DNA from 3 places in the Streptomyces sp. NPDC002265 genome. Region 3 is predicted to be linked to each of the others. Evidence: predicted binding sites of a transcription regulator. Region 3 holds the regulator's gene; each other region holds the start of a gene.
The links. The regulator HrcA, encoded in region 3, represses chaperone genes, less so after heat shock. The targets are predictions, from matches to a motif close to TTNGCACTCNGNNNNNCNGAGTGCNAA.
Positions count from the first base shown of each region.

Region 1: the regulator HrcA is predicted to act here: its motif matches at 4,249-4,275, upstream of groL (chaperonin GroEL).
Region 2: the regulator HrcA is predicted to act here: its motif matches at 4,906-4,932, upstream of groES (co-chaperone GroES).

Region 1 covers NZ_JBEOWS010000154.1:1,451-7,880, forward strand. Annotated here, with positions in the region: gene ABT085_RS25100 (metallophosphoesterase family protein) at 113-1,000, opposite strand; gene ABT085_RS25105 (NADH:flavin oxidoreductase) at 1,062-2,189, opposite strand; gene groL (chaperonin GroEL) at 2,465-4,087, opposite strand; gene ABT085_RS25115 (cold-shock protein) at 4,402-4,608, opposite strand; gene ABT085_RS25120 (MoaD/ThiS family protein) at 5,039-5,314, opposite strand; gene thrC (threonine synthase) at 5,311-6,430, opposite strand, start outside.
Region 2 covers NZ_JBEOWS010000110.1:9,224-15,653, forward strand. Annotated here, with positions in the region: gene ABT085_RS20475 (YciI family protein) at 1-335, shown strand, start outside; gene ABT085_RS20480 (RNA polymerase sigma factor) at 385-1,647, shown strand; gene ABT085_RS20485 (class I SAM-dependent methyltransferase) at 1,748-2,908, opposite strand; gene ABT085_RS20490 (polysaccharide deacetylase family protein) at 2,999-3,973, shown strand; gene ABT085_RS20495 (polysaccharide deacetylase family protein) at 3,970-4,779, shown strand; gene groES (co-chaperone GroES) at 5,078-5,386, shown strand; gene groL (chaperonin GroEL) at 5,522-6,430, shown strand, end outside.
Region 3 covers NZ_JBEOWS010000013.1:50,798-57,227, reverse strand. Annotated here, with positions in the region: gene ABT085_RS04305 (DUF3097 domain-containing protein) at 1-187, opposite strand, end outside; gene ABT085_RS04300 (MBL fold metallo-hydrolase) at 222-1,112, opposite strand; gene hrcA (heat-inducible transcriptional repressor HrcA) at 1,278-2,294, shown strand; gene dnaJ (molecular chaperone DnaJ) at 2,295-3,434, shown strand; gene ABT085_RS04285 (nitronate monooxygenase) at 3,602-4,678, shown strand; gene ABT085_RS04280 (16S rRNA (uracil(1498)-N(3))-methyltransferase) at 4,675-5,415, shown strand; gene ABT085_RS04275 (VOC family protein) at 5,432-5,824, shown strand; gene ABT085_RS04270 (hypothetical protein) at 5,955-6,430, shown strand, end outside.

The sequences.
Region 1 (6,430 bases), on a different contig from region 3:
GCACACCAATGTGCTTGACTCAGGCAACCTTAGGTCGATTGATTGACTTAAGCAAGCGAAAATTTGTGCGCCCTGCCTACGCCCAGCCCCGGGGAGGCGAGGCGCCCGAGCCCTACCGCGGGTCCGGGGTCGGCCCGTACCGCGCGATCACCTCGCGGGTGCGCTCCTCGTCGAGTTCGTAGACGGTCTCGTGGGCCCTCGGGTCGCGCGCGTGGAAGGTGTGGAACATCGGCCCTGCCGCCCCGCCCAGCTCCACCAGCGAGGCCGAAGCTCCGCGCACCGCGCGTTCGGTGCCCGGCCGGGTCGTCAGGTCGATGCGGTTGACCACGCCGGGCGTGACCCACACCGGCACGCCCGCCAGGAAGCCGGACAGCTGGAGATGGAAGTGCCCGGCGAGCACGACCCGTACGTCCGTCCCGCGGATCGCGTCGGCCAGGACGTCCGCGTCGAGCAGGCCGAAGGCCCGCTGGGTCGGCACGTCCAGACAGATCGGCGGGTGGTGCAGCGCGAGCACGGTGCCGTGCCGCGCGGGCACGGCCAGCACCTCGCGCAGCCAGGCGAGCTGGGTCTCCCCAAGCCGCCCGTAGACCTCGCCCGGCACCAGCGAGTCCAGCGTCACGAAACGGTGGCCGTCCACCTCGCCGACGGCGGCCCGTTCGGCCCCCGGCAGCACGGCGGCGGCCCGGTCCGTCCCGTCCGGGCCCAGATGTCCGCTGCCCAGCACCTTCGCGAAGGCCTGGCGCTCGTCGTGGTTGCCGGTGGTGTAGAAGACCGGGGCGTCCCAGGTCCGTGCGAACTCGCCCACGGCCTCCCGCACGGTCGTGTACGCCTCCACCGCGCCGTCGTTCGCCAGGTCGCCGGTGACCACGACCGCGTCGATGTCACGCTGCCCGGCCAGCTCGGCCAGCATCAGCCGCAGGGACCCGGTGGCGTCCACGCCGTGCCGGTTGGGCTCGTCGGTCCGCTCCACATGGGTGTCGGACAGATGCAGGATCCTCATCCGCCGCACGCTAACGGGAGTCGGGGCCCACGGCCAGAGCGCGTCCGCGGGCCCCGACGGCTCAGCTGAGGGTCTTCAGCGCCGCCGCGTCGTACGGCTTCAGCTCGTCGAAGCGGTCGGCCAGGACCTTCGCCGCCCACTGCGGGTCCTGGAGCAGCGCGCGGCCGACGGCCACCAGGTCGAACTCGTCGCGCTCGAAGCGGTCGAGGAGGTTGTCGATGCCTCGCACCGGGGAACCCTCGCCGACGAACGCGTTGATGAAGTCGCCGTCGAGGCCGACCGAGCCGACGGTGATGGCGGGCCTGCCGGTCAGCTTCTTCGTCCAGCCGGCCAGGTTGAGGTCGGAGTCGTCGAACTCCGGGACCCAGTAACGGCGGGTGGAGGCGTGGAAGGCGTCGACACCGGCCGCGGCGAGCGGGGCCAGGATCGCCTCCAGCTCCTGCGGGGTCTCGGCGAGCCGGGCGTCGTACTGCTGCTGCTTCCACTGCGAGTAGCGGAAGATGACGGGGAACCGGGGCGAGACCGCCGCGCGCACCGCGGCGACGATCTCCGCGGCGAACTTCGTCCGGGCCACCGGGTCGCCGCCGTAGGCGTCCGTGCGGCGGTTGGTGCCCGCCCACAGGAACTGGTCGATCAGATAGCCGTGCGCGCCGTGCAGTTCGATGCCGTCGAAGCCGATGCGCTCGGCCTCGGCCGCCGCCTTGGCGAACGCCTCGACGACGTCGTCCAGGTCCTGCTGGGTCATGGCCTGGCCGGTGACCTCGGCGCCCTCCTTGTAGAGGCCGGAGGGGCCGACCGGCGGGGCGTCCGCGACCGGCGGCTGGCCCGCCCGGCGCACCATGCCGATGTGCCACAGCTGCGGCACGATCGTCCCGCCCGCCGCGTGCACGGCGTCGGTGACCTTCGCCCAGCCCGCCAGCTGGTCCTCGCCGTGGAACCGCGGCACCCGGTCGCTGTAACCGGCCGAGTCGTGGCCGACGTACGTCCCCTCGGTGACGATCAGGCCGACGCCCGCGGCGGCGCGGCGGGCGTAGTAGGACACCACGTCCTCGCCCGGGACACCGTCCGGGGAGAACTCGCGCGTCATCGGCGCCATCACGATGCGGTTCGGGACGGTGAGGCCGTTGATTTCGACGGGCCGGGACAGGATCTCGGCCGCACGGGAGGCGGCGGACTCGGTGACGCTCACGTGGGGGGGCTCCTCGGGAAGTGACGATAGACCGGACGGTATGTGCATACGCATGAATCGCGTGCCAACCTCAACGGAACCGCCACCCCTCGCATTCCGGCAGCCCGCCGACGCGCCCTGTGATCCCGGCCACGCCGGATACGGCACCGGCCCGGCGTCCGACCGCCCAGGGCCCGTCCGGGCCGGGAAAGCCGGGCCGGGAAAAGCCCGAGGGCGGTACCTCCCGTCGCCGGGAGGTACCGCCCTCGGTCAAGGACGCGGATCGACAGAGTCGATCAGAAGTCCATGTCACCGCCCGGCATGCCGCCGCCGGCCGGGGCCGCGGCCTTCTCCGGCTTGTCGGCGATGACGGCCTCGGTGGTGAGGAACAGCGCGGCGATGGAGGCGGCGTTCTGCAGGGCAGAGCGGGTCACCTTCGCCGGGTCGATGATGCCTTCGGCGATCATGTCGACGTACTCGCCGGTGGCCGCGTTCAGGCCCCAGCCCACGGTCAGGTTGCGGACCTTCTCGACCACGACGCCGCCCTCGAGACCACCGTTGACGGCGATCTGCTTCAGCGGGGCCTCCAGGGCGAGCTTCACGGCGTTGGCGCCGGTCGCCTCGTCACCCGAGAGCTCGAGCTTCTCGAACACCGCGGAGGCCTGGAGCAGGGCCACGCCACCACCGGCGACGATGCCCTCCTCGACGGCCGCCTTCGCGTTGCGGACGGCGTCCTCGATGCGGTGCTTGCGCTCCTTGAGCTCGACCTCGGTGGCGGCACCGGCCTTGATGACGGCCACGCCGCCGGCCAGCTTCGCCAGGCGCTCCTGGAGCTTCTCGCGGTCGTAGTCCGAGTCCGAGTTCTCGATCTCGGCGCGGATCTGGTTGACCCGGCCCTGGACCTGGTCGGCGGAGCCGGCGCCGTCCACGATCGTGGTCTCGTCCTTGGTGATGACGACCTTGCGGGCGCGGCCCAGGAGGTCCAGGGTCGCGTTCTCCAGCTTGAGGCCGACCTCCTCGGAGATCACCTCGCCGCCGGTGAGGATGGCGATGTCGTTCAGCATCGCCTTGCGGCGGTCACCGAAGCCCGGGGCCTTGACGGCGACGGACTTGAAGGTGCCACGGATCTTGTTGACGACCAGGGTCGACAGGGCCTCGCCCTCGACGTCCTCGGCGATGATCAGCAGCGGCTTGCCCGACTGCATGACCTTCTCCAGGAGCGGGAGCAGGTCCTTGACGGAGCCGATCTTGGAGTTGGCGATCAGGATGTACGGGTCGTCGAGCGACGCCTCCATCCGCTCCATGTCGGTGGCGAAGTACGCCGAGATGTAGCCCTTGTCGAAGCGCATACCCTCGGTGAGCTCCAGCTCCAGACCGAAGGTCTGGGACTCCTCGACGGTGATGACGCCTTCCTTGCCGACCTTGTCCATCGCCTCGGCGATGAGCTCGCCGATCTGGGTGTCGGCGGCGGAGATGGAGGCCGTGGAAGCGATCTGCTCCTTGGTCTCGACATCCTTCGCCTGCTCGAGCAGGGCGCCCGAGACGGCCTCGACGGCCTTCTCGATGCCGCGCTTGAGGGCCATCGGGTTGGCACCCGCGGCCACGTTGCGCAGACCCTCGCGGACGAGCGCCTGGGCGAGGACGGTCGCGGTGGTCGTACCGTCACCGGCGACGTCGTCCGTCTTCTTGGCGACTTCCTTGACCAGCTCGGCGCCGATCTTCTCGTACGGGTCCTCGAGCTCGATCTCCTTGGCGATGGAGACACCATCGTTGGTGATCGTGGGGGCGCCCCACTTCTTCTCGAGGACGACGTTGCGGCCCTTGGGGCCGAGCGTCACCTTCACGGCGTCCGCGAGCTGGTTCATGCCGCGCTCGAGGCCGCGCCGTGCCTCCTCGTCGAACGCGATGATCTTGGCCATGTGAAGTGGTCCTCCCGGACTGGGGTGGATTGCTCCGGACCGCGCTGGCGCCCGCGACGGACGGCTCGCACGCCTCGTGGTTCCTTGCCCCACCCGGCCTGCGGGCCTCACCGACCCGGTCCTTCGTTGTCACTCTCACCTTCAGAGTGCTAACGCAATGATTAGCACTCGCCCCTGCCGAGTGCAAGCGCCCTCGGCTGATCCGCAGGTCGCGAGCGACGGCACCCGGACAGGCCGAAGGGCTCGCACCCCACGGGATGCGAGCCCTTCGGCGAAGAACAGAAGAACGTCGCTGCAATAAGTCGGCGCGTGCTTCAGCCGGCCGCCAGCCGGACCATGTCCGCCTGCGGCCCCTTCTGACCCTGCGAGATCTCGAAATCGACCCGCTGGCCCTCTTCCAGGGTGCGGTACCCGTCCATCTGGATCGCGCTGTAGTGGACGAACACGTCCGCACCACCGTCGACCGCGATGAAGCCGTACCCCTTCTCCGCGTTGAACCACTTGACGGTGCCCTGAGCCATGCCTAACTCCCCTATTACTGGCCCTTGCACAGATCCGCACTTCGCGGATCCGGGTCAGACCTCACCCCCCATGGGACGGGGGCGTGCGCCGGAACGCGTCGACCGCGGCTGAATGTATCTGTCCAACTGCCGTCTGCAACAGGTCAATCGGACGAGAAATCCGGGCACGACGAGCTCCCCGAACACCAGCAATTCGCCTTGTTTCAGGGCAACTTGGGCCGGGCATTGGGAGCGAAAGGCGCAAAACACCTGCCCACTTTGGCTACTTCTCGTCGCCCGTGCGGCAGGTCGTGAAGGTCGCAAACCCCGGAATCGGGAGCTGCTTCCCCAACTCTACCGCGCTCAATCACACAGAATTGCCCCCTCCGCTTCTCTCGCGGAGGGGGCAATTCGATGAACACTCGGTAACCGAGGTTACCGAAGGTAATGATCAGCCTCCGGCGACCGCCGGAATGATGGAGACGCCGGCGCCGTCCGGGGTCGCCGTCTGGAGCCCCTGCTCGAAGCGGACGTCGTCGTCGTTCACGTAGACGTTGACGAACCGGCGCAGCTTGCCCTGGTCGTCCAGGACGCGGGCGGCGATGCCGGTGTGGTTCTTCTCCAGGTCGGAGATGACCTCGGCGAGGGTCGCGCCCTCGGCGCTCACCTCGGCGGCGCCGCCGGTGTAGGTGCGCAGGATGGTGGGGATGCGGACGTTGACGCTCATGATGCGAGGCCAGCCTCTCGGAAGGAGTCCAGGTTCGGGCGGATGGTCGCGGTCAGACCGGTGCCGGCCACCGCGTCGAGGGTCTTCAGGCCGTCACCGGTGTTCAGCACGACGGTCGTCAGGGCCGGGTCGAGCAGGCCGTTCTCGATGAGCTTGCGGGTCACGCCCACCGTCACCCCGCCCGCCGTCTCGGCGAAGATCCCCTCGGTCCGCGCCAGCAGCTTGATCGCGTCCACGATCTGCTCGTCCGTCACGTCCTCCACGGCACCGCCCGTGCGGCGCGCGATGTCGAGGACGTACGGCCCGTCGGCCGGGTTGCCGATGGCGAGGGACTTGGCGATGGTGTCCGGCTTCTGGGGCCGTACGACGTCGTGGCCGGCCTTGTAGGCCACCGACACCGGCGAGCAGCCCTCCGCCTGGGCGCCGAAGATCTTGTACGGCCGGTCCTCGACCAGCCCGAGCTTGATGAGCTCCTGGAGCCCCTTGTCGATCTTGGTGAGCTGGGAGCCGGAGGCGATCGGGACGACCAGCTGGTCGGGCAGCCGCCAGCCGAGCTGCTCGCAGATCTCGTACGCCAGGGTCTTGGAACCCTCCGCGTAGTACGGCCGCAGGTTGACGTTGACGAAGCCCCAGCCGTCGCCCGCCGGATCGCCGATCAGCTCGGAGCAGAAACGGTTCACGTCGTCGTAGTTGCCCTCGATGCCGACGAGTTCACCGCCGTAGACCGCGGCCATGACGATCTTGCCCTGCTCCAGGTCGTGCGGGATGAACACGCAGGAGCGCAGACCGGCACGGGCGGCGGCGGCGCCGACGGCGCCGGCCAGGTTGCCGGTGGAGGAGCAGGACAGGGTGGTGAAGCCGAAGGCGCGCGCGGCCTCCAGGGCCTGGGCGACGACCCGGTCCTTGAAGGAGTGCGTCGGGTTGCCGGAGTCGTCCTTCACGTACAGCCCGCCCGTGACACCGAGCTCGCGGGCCAGGTTGTCGGCCTTGACGAGCTGGGTCCAGCCGGGGTTGAGGTTGGGCTTGTCCGCCACGTCCGTGGGGACGGGCAGCAGCGGCGCGTAGCGCCAGATGTTCGCGGGTCCCGCTTCGATCCGCTTGCGCAGCTCCTCGGTC
Region 2 (6,430 bases), on a different contig from region 3:
TGCAGATCGACGAGTCCACCGCGCCCGCCGAGGGACCCAGCCCCGAGCTGATGCAGCGGATGGGTGAACTGATCGAGGAGATCACCAAGGCCGGTGTCATGCTCCAGACGGAGGGCCTGACGCCCAGCGCGCAGGGCAAGCGCGTCCACTACGCGGGCGGGGAGCTGTCCGTGACCGACGGGCCCTTCACCGAGGCCAAGGAGGTCGTCGGCGGCTACGCCATCATGCAGTGCAAGGACATGGCCGAGGCCGTGGAGTGGACCAAGCGCTTCCTGAAGGTGCACGAGGACTTCTGGACGGTGACCTGCGAGGTGCGCCAGATCGCCGAGGGCTGATCGGTTCCGCACTGGGTGTTGTCAGTGCGGGGGTGTTCGATGGGGGGTTGTGAGCTCGCAACCCCCCGCCGACCCGCGCGGCGTCATCGAGACCGTCTTCCGCCTGGAGTCCCCCCGCGTCATCGCCGCCGCCACCCGGATCGTGCGTGACATCGGCATCGCGGAGGAGCTGGCCCAGGACGCCCTGGTCGCGGCCCTGGAGCAGTGGCCGCGGGACGGGGTGCCCGACAACCCGGGTGCCTGGCTCGTCACCGCCGCCCGCCGCCGCGCCGTCGACCTGGTCCGCCGCCGGGAGAACTACGCCCGCAAGCTCGCGGAGATCGGCCGCGACCTGGAGACCACGGTGCCGGCGCAGGAGCCCGCCGACCCGGACGCCATCGACGACGACCTGCTCCGGCTGGTCTTCACCGCCTGCCACCCGGTGCTGTCCGCCGAGGCCCGCACCGCCCTGACCCTGCGCCTGCTCGGCGGCCTGAGCACGTCCGAGATCGCCCGCGCCTTCCTCACCCCGGAGCCGACGGTCGCCCAGCGCATCGTCCGCGCGAAACGGACCCTCGCCACCCGGAACGTCGCCTTCGAGGTGCCCGTCGGCCCCGACCGCGAGGCCCGCCTCGGCTCGGTCCTCGACGTCATCTACCTGATCTTCAACGAGGGGTACGCGGCCACCGCCGGGGACGACTGGCTGCGCCCGGCGCTGTGCGAGGACGCCCTGCGGCTCGCCCGGCAGCTCGCGGCGCTGATGCCCAAGGAGCCGGAGGTGCACGGGCTCGCCTCCCTGCTGGAGTTCCAGGCCTCCCGCACCGCCTCCCGCACCGGCCCCGACGGCGAGCCGATCCTGCTCAAGGACCAGAACCGCCGCCGCTGGAACCGCATGCTCGTCGCCCGTGGCGTCGACGCCCTCGCCCGTGCCGACGCCACTGTCACCGGCGTCCCCGGCCCGTACGTCCTCCAGGCCACGATCGCCGCCTGTCACGCCCACGCCCACACCTACGAGGACACCGACTGGCAGGCCATCGCGACCCTGTACGGTCTGCTGGCCGTCCGCGCCCCCTCCCCGGTCGTCGAACTCAACCGCGCGGTGGCCGTGTCGATGGCGGACGGTCCGGCCCCGGCCCTGGAGATCGTCGACGCGCTGGCCGCCGAACCCGCCCTGCGGGACTACCACCTGCTGCCGAGCGTCCGGGGGGACCTGCTGGCACGGCTGGGCCGCACGGGGGAGGCACGCACGGAGTTCGCCCGGGCGGCCGCCCTGGCCCGCAACGAACGGGAACGACGGCTGCTACGACGACGAGCAGACAACCCCACACCCTGAACAGCGCCCCGAAGGGCCGGGGGAGCCGCGCGACCGGCCACGACGGACCCGCACGGCGGCCGCAGGCCCGCACTGCCGGAAGCGCCCCCCAAGGCCTGCCCTAGGCCGGACGGCCGATCAGCATCGTCGGCGCCCCCGCCACCCGGGTGAGGAACACCGTCGCCGCGTGCGGCCCCTGCGGCTTGACCTTGCGCCGCAGCTCCTCCGGTTCCACCGCCGACCCGCGCTTCTTGACGGTCAGCACCCCGACCTCCCGCTCCCGCAGCAGCGCCTTCAGCCGCTTGACGCTGAAGTGGAGCTGGTCGGTGATCTCGTACGCCGAGGCGTACACGGTCGGGCGCAGCTCGTCCGACGTCACGTACGCGATCGTCTCGTCGACGAGGCCGCCGCCGACCTCCTCGGCCACCTCGGCCACCAGATGGGCACGGATGACGGCGCCGTCGGGCTCGTACAAGTAGCGTCCGACGGAACGGACTCCGGGGTCGGGCAGGCCGCGGGAGAGCAGGGTGCGCGGGCCGGGCAGCAGGGTGGAGCGCACCGCCCCCGGGCTCGTCCCGAACCACAGCACCGCCTCCTTCACGTCCCCGCCGTCCGAGATCCACTCGGCCTCCGCCTCGGCGGGCACCGCCTCGTGCGGAATGCCGGGCGCGACCTTCAGCGCGGCACGCGGGGCCGCCAGGGCCGTCCGCACCGCCCAGGACAGCGGCGGCGAGTACGCCTCCGGATCGAAGATGCGTCCCCGCCCGCCCCGGCGCGCCGGGTCCACGAAGACGGCGTCGTACGACGACACGTCCACCTCCGTGACGTCCGCCTCCCGCACCTCGATCAGGTCGGCGAGTCCCAGCGCCTCGGCGTTCGCGCGCGCCACGGCCGCCGTCGTCGGGTCGCGGTCCACGGCCAGGACCCGGATGCCGGCGCGGGCCAGCGCGATCGCGTCCCCGCCGATGCCGCAGCACAGGTCCGCGACCGAGGTCACGCCGAGCTCCTCGAACCGCCGCGCGCGGTAGGCGGCCACCGTCGCCCGGGTGGACTGTTCGACCCCGTTGGGCGTGAAGAACATCCGCTCCGCGTCCTCGGCCGCGAACTTCGCCGCCGCCCGCTGCCGCAGCCGTGCCTGGCCGAGCGCCGCCGACACCAGGTCGGCGGGGTGCTCGCGGCGCAGCCGGGTGGCGACGGCGAGTTCGTCGGCCGGGGCGGTGTCGCGGACCTCGTGGAGGAGGGCGCGGCCTTCGGGCGTGAGGAGGGCGTCCAGGTCGTTCACCGGCTCATTGTGGGCCAGTCGGTGGACGGCGCGCCTCCGGTGGCGGTGTCGGGCCCGGCCGGCGGCCCTGGGCTGGGAGGATCCGGCAACATGCGAGTAGTCGTACAAGCTGAAAAAAATGCTTTTGTTCGGACTGTGAGAAGCCCCCGGACCTCCAGGGTCTCCCGCGCCTGCCGGGTCTCCCGGATCGGCGGTGTCGCCGCGCTCGCCGTCGCCGCCGTCGCCTCGGGCTGTGCGCAGGGCGGCGGGGCCGCCCAGGTACGCCCGGCCCCCGGACAGCAGGGGCTCCAGGCACCCCCGGCCCGCGCCCTCGACGCCTACGCGGGGCGGCTGCGCGCCGAGTACGCGGCACGGGCGGCCGCGGCCCGGCGCTGGGGCCTGGCCCGGGTCCCGCTGACACCCCCGGCGCCACCGGCGAGGAAGCCGCGGATCACCGCTCGCGCCGGCTTCGAGGTCGACGGCCGGCGGGAGCGGAACCTGCCCCCGGTCTTCACCACGATCCCCACCAGGAAGAGGATCGTCTTCCTCACCATCGACGACGGCGCCGAGAAGGACCCGGCGTTCCTGCGCATGATGAGCGAACTGAAGATCCCGTACACCGCCTTCCTCAGCGACTACCTGATCAGCGACGACTACGGCTACTTCAAGAAGATGCAGCGCAGCGGGGTGGTCCTGAACAACCACACCCTGCACCACCCCTACCTCCCCGGACTGTCGTACGAGGAACAGAAGCGCGAGATCTGCGGCATGCAGGACGTGATCGAACGTCACTACGGCAGGCGCCCGACCGTCTTCCGCCCGCCCTACGGCGACTACGACCGGGACACCCTGGCCGCCGCGAAGGCCTGCGGCATCAAGTACGCCCCGATCTGGGACGAGGAGGTCTTCGTCGACCACTGGGAGTACCGCGAGTGGGACCAGGACCTGCACCCCGGCGACATCGTCCTGACCCACTTCCGGGGCCGCTCCGACTGGCGGGGCACCATGCCCGACATGATCCGGCGGTTCCTCCGGAAGGTGACCGACAAGGGCTACGCGGTGGCCCGCCTGGAGGACTACCTGTGAGGCTGCGGGCGCTGACCGCGGGAGTGCTGGCGTCGGCCGTACTGCTGCTCACCGGCTGCGCCCAGTCCGTCGACCCGATCGAACGGCTGGGCAGGAAGGCGGCCCAGGGAGTGCGACCGCACGGCCCTGGCGCCCAACAGGCGTACCGCCACTGGGGTCTGTCGGCCCCGCTGGCCCAGGCCCCCCGGCGGGCGGCCCGGCCGCTCACCGCCACCGCACCGGGCCTGCCGACGGTGGTCGACCGGGTCAGGACCCACGACCGGGTCGTCTTCCTCACCTACGACGACGGCGCCGAACGCGACCCCCGGTTCGTCGACATGGTCCGCGAACTGCGGCTCCCGGTCAGCATGTTCCTCACCGACAGCGTCGCCGGACCGGGGTACGGCCACTTCGCCCGGCTGCGCTCGGTCGGCGCGAGCCTGCAGAACCACACCCTCGACCACCCGTCCCTGCGCGGACTGCCCTACGTCGGCCAGCGCGCGGAGATCTGCGGACAGCAGGAGAAGCTCAGGACCCGCTTCGGCCTGCGCCCGCGGCTGCTCCGGCCGCCCTACGGGACGTACGACCACGCCACCCTGCGGGCCGCCGCCCGGTGCGGTATCTCGACGCTGGTGCTGTGGCGGGTGTCGATGGGCGCGGCCGGCCTGACGTACACCAGGGGTTCGCACCGGCTGCTCCCCGGCGACATCGTGGCCGTCGGCCCGGACGAGACCCCGGGCCCGACCCTCAGGAAGCGCACCACCCACCTGCTGCGCCGGATCCAGGAACAGGGACTGACGGTGGCTCGCCTGGAGGACTACGTCTAGGACCTGTCCGGGGGACAGGCCTGGTCCGGCCGCGCGCGAACCGTCTCGTGCGCGGCCGACGGCATCACCGTCGATCCCCGCGCCGCCGCCGGCCGGGCGCGAAAAACCGCGCCGCGCCGTCCGCAATTGGCACTCCGCTTGACCGAGTGCTAATCGCGGTCATAGTCTCGGCTCTGGCACTCCCCCCTGGAGAGTGCCAACACGCGACGGGCAGGTCCGGCACCCGCGACGACGGATCCACCTGGTCGCCACCTCAGACAGTTAACCCCGTGAGATCTCCGAAGGGGGAGGTCGGATCGTGACGACCACCAGCTCCAAGGTTGCCATCAAGCCGCTCGAGGACCGCATTGTGGTCCAGCCGCTGGACGCCGAGCAGACCACGGCCTCTGGCCTGGTCATCCCGGACACCGCCAAGGAGAAGCCCCAGGAGGGCGTCGTCCTGGCCGTGGGCCCGGGCCGCTTCGAGAACGGCGAGCGTCTTCCGCTCGACGTCAAGACCGGCGACATCGTGCTGTACAGCAAGTACGGCGGCACCGAGGTGAAGTACAACGGCGAGGAGTACCTCGTCCTCTCGGCTCGCGACGTCCTCGCGATCATCGAGAAGTAGTCACCTCGCTTCCTCGCGAAGCACTTTGTTTTTGAACTGCGCCCCTGGCCCCCGCGACCATTAATCAGCCGGGCGTCGGGGGCGCAGTCGTTCACCCTGATTCACCTCGAGATTTCCGAGAGGGCAAACGCTCCCATGGCGAAGATCCTGAAGTTCGACGAGGACGCCCGTCGCGCCCTCGAGCGCGGCGTCAACAAGCTTGCCGACACGGTCAAGGTGACGATCGGCCCCAAGGGCCGCAACGTCGTCATCGACAAGAAGTTCGGCGCCCCGACCATCACCAACGACGGCGTGACCATCGCCCGTGAGGTGGAGATCGAGGACCCGTACGAGAACCTCGGCGCCCAGCTGGTGAAGGAGGTCGCCACCAAGACGAACGACGTCGCGGGTGACGGCACCACCACCGCCACGGTGCTCGCCCAGGCGCTCGTGCGCGAGGGCCTCAAGAACGTCGCCGCCGGTGCCTCCCCGGCCGCCCTGAAGAAGGGCATCGACGCCGCCGTCAAGGCCGTCTCCGACGAGCTGCTCGCCTCGGCCCGCCCGATCGACGAGAAGTCCGACATCGCCGCCGTGGCCGCGCTGTCCGCCCAGGACCAGCAGGTCGGCGAGCTCATCGCCGAGGCCATGGACAAGGTCGGCAAGGACGGTGTCATCACCGTCGAGGAGTCCAACACCTTCGGTCTGGAGCTGGACTTCACCGAGGGCATGGCCTTCGACAAGGGCTACCTGTCGCCGTACTTCGTGACGGACCAGGAGCGCATGGAGGCCGTCCTGGAGGACCCCTACATCCTCATCAACCAGGGCAAGGTCTCCTCCATCCAGGACCTGCTGCCGCTGCTGGAGAAGGTCATCCAGACCAACTCCTCCAAGCCGCTGCTGATCATCGCCGAGGACGTCGAGGGCGAGGCCCTGTCGACCCTGGTCGTCAACAAGATCCGCGGCACGTTCAACGCCGTCGCCATCAAGGCCCCCGGCTTCGGCGACCGCCGCAAGGCGATGCTGCAGGACATGGCGATCCTCACCGGCGCCACGGTCATCTCCGAG
Region 3 (6,430 bases):
CCAGCGGGAACACCCGGTGCTTGCCGAACCGGTCCTCCAGCGTCACCGTGCCCGCCTCGCAGCGGATCACCGCGCCGCAGAACCCCGTCGCGGGCTCCTCGACCACGAGACCGGGTTCGGCGGGGACCTCCGGTACGGGTCCGGGCTTCTTCCACGGCGGCGTCAGGTCGGGTGAGTACGAGCGCATTCGCACGACGATAGGAGAAGTCGTCGGCGCGGTCTCACGACACGCCGAAACGCCGCGCCAGCGCGTCCCGCTGGGCCCGGACGAAGGCCGCGTCCACCACCGCTCCGTGACCGGGCACGTACAACGCGTCCTCGCCGCCCAGTTCCAGCAGCCGGTCCAGGGCGGCGGGCCAGCGCGACGGTACGGCGTCGGGACCGGCCTGCGGTTCGCCGGACTCCTCGACCAGGTCGCCGCAGAACACCACCACCGGGTCGCTCGCCACCACCACCGCGAGGTCCCGCGCGGTGTGCCCGGGGCCCACGTCCGCCAGCAGGATCCGCGGGCCGCCGGCCGGCTCCAGGGCCAGGGTGCCGTGCACGGTCCGGTGGGGGCGTACGAGGGCGTCGGCGGCCTCCTCCGCGGCCCGGCGGCCGAGGCCGTTGCGCACCGCGTCCGCACACATCCCGGCGCGATCCGCCCCGTAGAAGTCCCCGCCCCGGTCCGCGGTCCCGCGCCCGCCCTCGCGCCCGTGCCCGTCCCCGGCCGCGCTCCCGCCCGCGCTCCCGCGCCCGTGCGCGTCCGCGCGCTCGTTCCCACTCCCGGTCCCGCCCCCGCCCCCGTTCCCCGTGACGGCCGCCCCCGGCGGCGCGGGCGGTGCGCCTTCTCCCGCCGCCACCAGTACCGTCGCGCCCGCGAACGCCGCCGCCCCGAAGACGTGGTCGAAGTGGGGGTGGGTGAGGGCGAGACGGCGCACCCGGCAGCCGGCGAGCGCCTCCGCCTGCCCGCGCAGCCGGGCACCCTCGGCGAGGCTCGACCCGGCGTCGACCAGCAGCGCGGATCCTGCCCCTGTGATCAGTCCCACCGTGCAGTCCCACACCGGCAGCCGGCACCGCCCGACCCCCTCCGCCAGCCGCTCCCACCCCAGCTCTTCCCAAGTCACCGTCATACCGCGACGCTAATGCCGGAAGCGGGCCCGGCACGACGTCGCAGGCCCAGCCTTGCCCGGGGTGTACCCCACGGCCGTACACTGACTCGGGGACCGTTGGCACTCGCGCGCGCAGAGTGCCAGGCGGCAGGCATCAGGGGACGACAGTCTGGAGGTGTGCGCGAGATGCTGAGCGAACGCAGGCTTCAGGTGCTGCGCGCCATCGTCCAGGACTACGTCGGCACCGAGGAGCCGGTGGGCTCCAAGGCGCTGACCGAGCGGCACAACCTCGGTGTGTCCCCGGCGACGGTGCGCAACGACATGGCGGCCCTGGAGGACGAGGGGTTCATCGCCCAGCCGCACACCAGTGCGGGGCGGATCCCCACCGACAAGGGCTACCGGCTGTTCGTCGACAAGCTCGCGGGCGTCAAACCGATGACGGCACCCGAGCGGCGCGCGATCCAGAGCTTCCTCGACGGGGCCGTGGACCTCGACGACGTGGTGGCCCGTACGGTACGGCTGCTCGCGCAGCTGACCCGGCAGGTCGCCGTCGTGCAGTACCCGTCGCTGACCCGCTCGACCGTGCGGCACGTGGAGCTGCTGTCGCTGGCGCCCGCGCGGGTGATGCTGGTGCTGATCACCGACACCGGCCGGGTCGAGCAGCGCGTGGTCGACTGCACGGCGCCGTTCGGCGAGACCTCCCTGGCGGATCTGAGGGCGCGGCTGAACAGCCGGGTCGCGGGCCGCCGGTTCGCGGACGTGCCGCGGCTCGTGGAGGACCTGCCGGACGCGTTCGAGGCGGACGACCGCGGCACGGTCTCGACGGTGCTCTCCACCCTGCTGGAGACACTGGTCGAGGAGAACGAGGAGCGGCTGATGATCGGCGGCACCGCCAATCTGACCCGCTTCGGACATGACTTCCCTCTCACGATCCGCCCGGTGCTCGAAGCGCTGGAGGAGCACGTCGTGCTGCTCAAGTTGCTTGGCGAGGCTGGTGATTCGGGCATGACGGTGCGGATCGGTCATGAGAACGCCTATGAGGGACTCAACTCCACTTCGGTGGTCTCGGTCGGCTACGGTTCGGGCAACGAGGCGGTCGCCAAGCTCGGTGTGGTCGGACCGACTCGTATGGATTACCCGGGAACGATGGGAGCGGTACGCGCAGTGGCACGGTACGTCGGACAGATCCTGGCGGAGTCCTGAGTGGCCACGGACTACTACGCCGTTCTCGGCGTGCGCCGCGACGCGTCGCAGGAAGAGATCAAGAAGGCCTTCCGGCGGCTCGCGCGCGAGCTGCATCCGGATGTGAACCCCGATCCGAAGACCCAGGAGCGGTTCAAGGAGATCAACGCCGCCTACGAGGTGCTGTCGGACCCGCAGAAGAAGCAGGTCTACGACCTCGGCGGCGACCCGCTCTCCCAGTCCGGCGGCGCCGGCGCCGCGGGCGGCTTCGGTGCGGGCGGCTTCGGCAACTTCTCCGACATCATGGACGCGTTCTTCGGCACGGCGTCGCAGCGCGGACCGCGCTCGCGCACCCGCCGGGGCCAGGACGCCATGATCCGGCTGGAGATCGAGCTGGACGAGGCGGCCTTCGGCACCACGAAGGACATCCAGGTCGACACGGCGATCGTCTGCACCACCTGCAACGGTGAGGGCGCGGCGCCGGGCACGACCCCCCAGACCTGTGACATGTGCCGCGGTCGCGGTGAGGTCTCGCAGGTCACGCGGTCCTTCCTCGGCCAGGTCATGACGTCCCGGCCCTGCCCGCAGTGCCAGGGCTTCGGAACCGTCGTGCCCAACCCGTGCCACGAGTGCGCGGGCGACGGCCGGGTGCGCTCCCGCCGGACGCTGACGGTGAAGATCCCGGCCGGTGTCGACAACGGCACGCGGATCCAGCTGGCCGGCGAGGGCGAGGTCGGTCCCGGCGGCGGTCCGGCCGGCGATCTGTACGTCGAGATCCACGAGCTGCCGCACTCCACCTTCCAGCGGCGCGGCGACGACCTGCACTGCACGGTCACGATCCCGATGACGGCGGCGGCCCTCGGCACGAAGGTGCCGCTGGAGACGCTGGACGGCATGGAGGAGGTCGACATCCGGCCCGGCACCCAGTCCGGCCAGTCGATCCCGCTGCACGGCCGTGGCGTCACCCACCTGCGCGGCGGCGGCCGGGGCGACCTCATCGTCCATGTCGAGGTCCAGACCCCGAACAAGCTCGACCCCGAGCAGGAGCGCCTGCTGCGCGAACTGGCCAAGCTGCGCGGCGAGGAGCGTCCGCAGGGGCAGTTCCAGCCGGGACAGCAGGGACTGTTCTCGCGGCTGAAGGACGCGTTCAACGGGCGCTGACCCGAGCGGCCGAGGACATGAAGGGCCCGGGGGCTGCCTGCCCCCGGGCCCTTCGTCCGTACCGCGCGTCCGCTCGCGGCCGCGGCCCGTACGGCACCCGCAGGTCCGGCCGCGGGCCGCGGACGGCCCGATTCGGACTTGTCCGGGGGACGTGACAACATGCCGACATGTCCTCCGCACTGACCGATCTCTGCGCGCATCCGATCGTGCAGGCGCCCATGGCGGGCGGTGTCTCCGTGCCGAAGCTCGCCGCCGCCGTCTGCGAGGCGGGCGGACTCGGCTTCCTGGCCGCCGGGTACAAGACGGCCGACGGCATGTACCAGGAGATCAAACAGCTGCGGAGCCTGACGGCCCGCCCCTTCGGCGTGAACGTGTTCATGCCGCAGCCGGAGTACGCGGAGACCGGCGCCGTCGAGGTGTACGCGCACCAGCTGGCCGGTGAGGCCGCCTGGTACGGCGTGGAGCTCGGCGACCCGGACAGCGGGCGCGACGACGGCTACGACACCAAGCTCGCGGTGCTGCTGGACAACCCGGTGCCCGTGGTCTCGTTCCACTTCGGGGTGCCCGACCGGGACACGCTGGACGCCCTGCGCCGGGCCGGCACCCGCACGATGGTCACCGCGACCACCGTCGAGGAGGCCCTCGCCGTGGAGCGGGCGGGCGCAGACGCGGTGATCGTGCAGGGCGTGGAGGCGGGCGGACACCAGGGCACCCACCGCGACCTCCAGGAGAACGACGGCTGCGGCCTCGCCCTGCTCGCCCTGCTCGCGCAGGTCCGCGAGAGCGTGGGCCTGCCGCTGGTGGCCTCCGGCGGCATCATGCGCGGCAGCCAGATCGCCGCCGTGCTGGCGGCCGGCGCCGAAGCGGCCCAGCTCGGCACGGCCTTCCTGGCCACCACCGAGTCCGGCGCGCACACCGTGCACAAGCAGGCGCTCACCGATCCGCTGTTCGCCCGCACGGAGCTGACCCGCGCGTTCTCCGGGCGGCCGGCCCGCGGCCTGGTCAACCGCTTCCTGCGCGAGCACGGGCCGTACGCGCCCGCCGCGTATCCCGAGATCCACCACCTCACCGCGCCGCTGCGCAAGGCCGCCGCCCTGGCCGCCGACGCGCAGGGCATGGGGCTGTGGGCGGGCCAGGGCCACCGGATGGCCCGCGAGCTGCCCGCCGGGCGGCTGGTCGAGGTGCTGCGCGCCGAACTGGACGCGGCCCGGGCCGCCTTCTCGCAGGGTGGTGAGGTCCGATGACCGCTCCGGTCTTCGTCGTCGACGACGTCCGCGCCGACGGCGCCGGGCAGTACGTCCTCGACGGCCCCGAGGGACGGCACGCGGTGTCCGTGAAGCGGCTGCGGGCGGGCGAGACGGTCGTCCTCACCGACGGCGCCGGACGCTGGGCCGAGGGCGAGGTGGCCGCAGCCGAGGGCAAGGACCGGCTGGTCGTCGACGTGCGCGAGGTGCACGAGGAGCCGGTGCCCACGCCCCGTATCACCGTCGTGCAGGCGCTGCCGAAGGGCGACCGGGGCGAGGTCGCCGTCGAGACCATGACCGAGGTCGGTGTCGACGCGATCGTGCCGTGGGCGGCCTCCCGCTGCATCACCCAGTGGAAGGGCGAGCGCGGGCTGAAGGCGCTCGGCAAGTGGCGGGCCACCGCCCGCGAGGCCGGCAAGCAGTCCCGGCGGGTGCGCTTCCCGGAGGTCGCGGACGCGGCGACGACCCGTCAGCTCGGCGCGCTGCTGGCGGCCGCCGACTTCGCCGCCGTGCTCCACGAGAGCGGCGACGCGCCGCTGGCCGCCGCCGAACTGCCCACCGAGGGCGAGATCGTGCTCGTGGTCGGTCCGGAAGGCGGCGTCTCCCCCGAGGAGCTGGCCCTGTTCGAGCAGGCCGGGGCGCGCCCCTACCGGCTGGGCCCCAGCGTGCTGCGCACCTCGACCGCGGGCACCGCGGCCGCGGCCCTGCTGCTCGGCCGCACCGGACGCTGGTCCTGACCGCAGGGAGGACACCGTGGAACTCGCCCAGGTACGGCTGCTCGTCACCGACTTCGCCGCCTGTTACCGGTTCTACGCCGACGTCCTCGGCCTCAGACCGCAGTCGGGGGCGACGCAGGGGCCGTACGAGAAGTTCGGTCCCGCCGCCGGATCGGCGGGCATCGCCCTCCAGGACCGCGCGACGATGGCCCGCATCCTCGGTGAACTCGGCGACCCGGCGACCGGCCACCGCTCGCTGGTGGTCCTGCGCGTCGACGACCTGGACGCCTACTGCGCGCAGATCACCGCCCGCGGCGCGATCCTGCTGCACGGCCCGGCCGAGATGACCGAGCGGATGCGGGCCGCCCACCTCAAGGACCCCGAGGGCAACATGGTGGAGCTCCAGGAGTGGCTGTTGTTGCGCGACTGACCCGGTTCCCGCGCGCTCCCCTCGCGCCCTGCCCGGTGACCCCGGTACGCCCCCTCGGCGGCCCCCGCAGGCCCCATCGTGACCGTATGCGGTCTACCGCCCCACGCCCAGGAGTGGCACGCTGCCGTCCATGGGGGCATTGAGGTGGATTTGGGGCCGCCCGCGCGGGACGCGGGCGCTGGCCGTGGCGTGGTGCGCGCTGGTCGTCGGCGCGGGTGCGGTGGCGTGCGATCCGGGCGGACTGAGTTCCGCCTCGGTGGCGTACACCACCGACCAGACCGCGACGAAGGAGCTTCAGCGCCGGCAGGTGGACGTGCGCTGGCTGACCTGCACGGCCGCGTTCGGCGACAAGGCGGCCACGGCGAGCGCGAGCACCGTCGCCACCGTCGACTGCCAGGGCAGGACGGGCGACGGCCGGGACATCACCGTCACCGGGAAGGTCACCCGGGCCGTGGACGGCGCCTGTGTGCGCGGCGACCTGACCGCCAAGGTGGGCGGCAAGGTGGTCTTCCACGTGAGCGGCCTCGGCGACTGCAGGACCACCCCCTCGCCCGTCGGCGGCGGTCCCGGCGGACAGCACGGCGGGCCGACCGCCACGGTGACCGT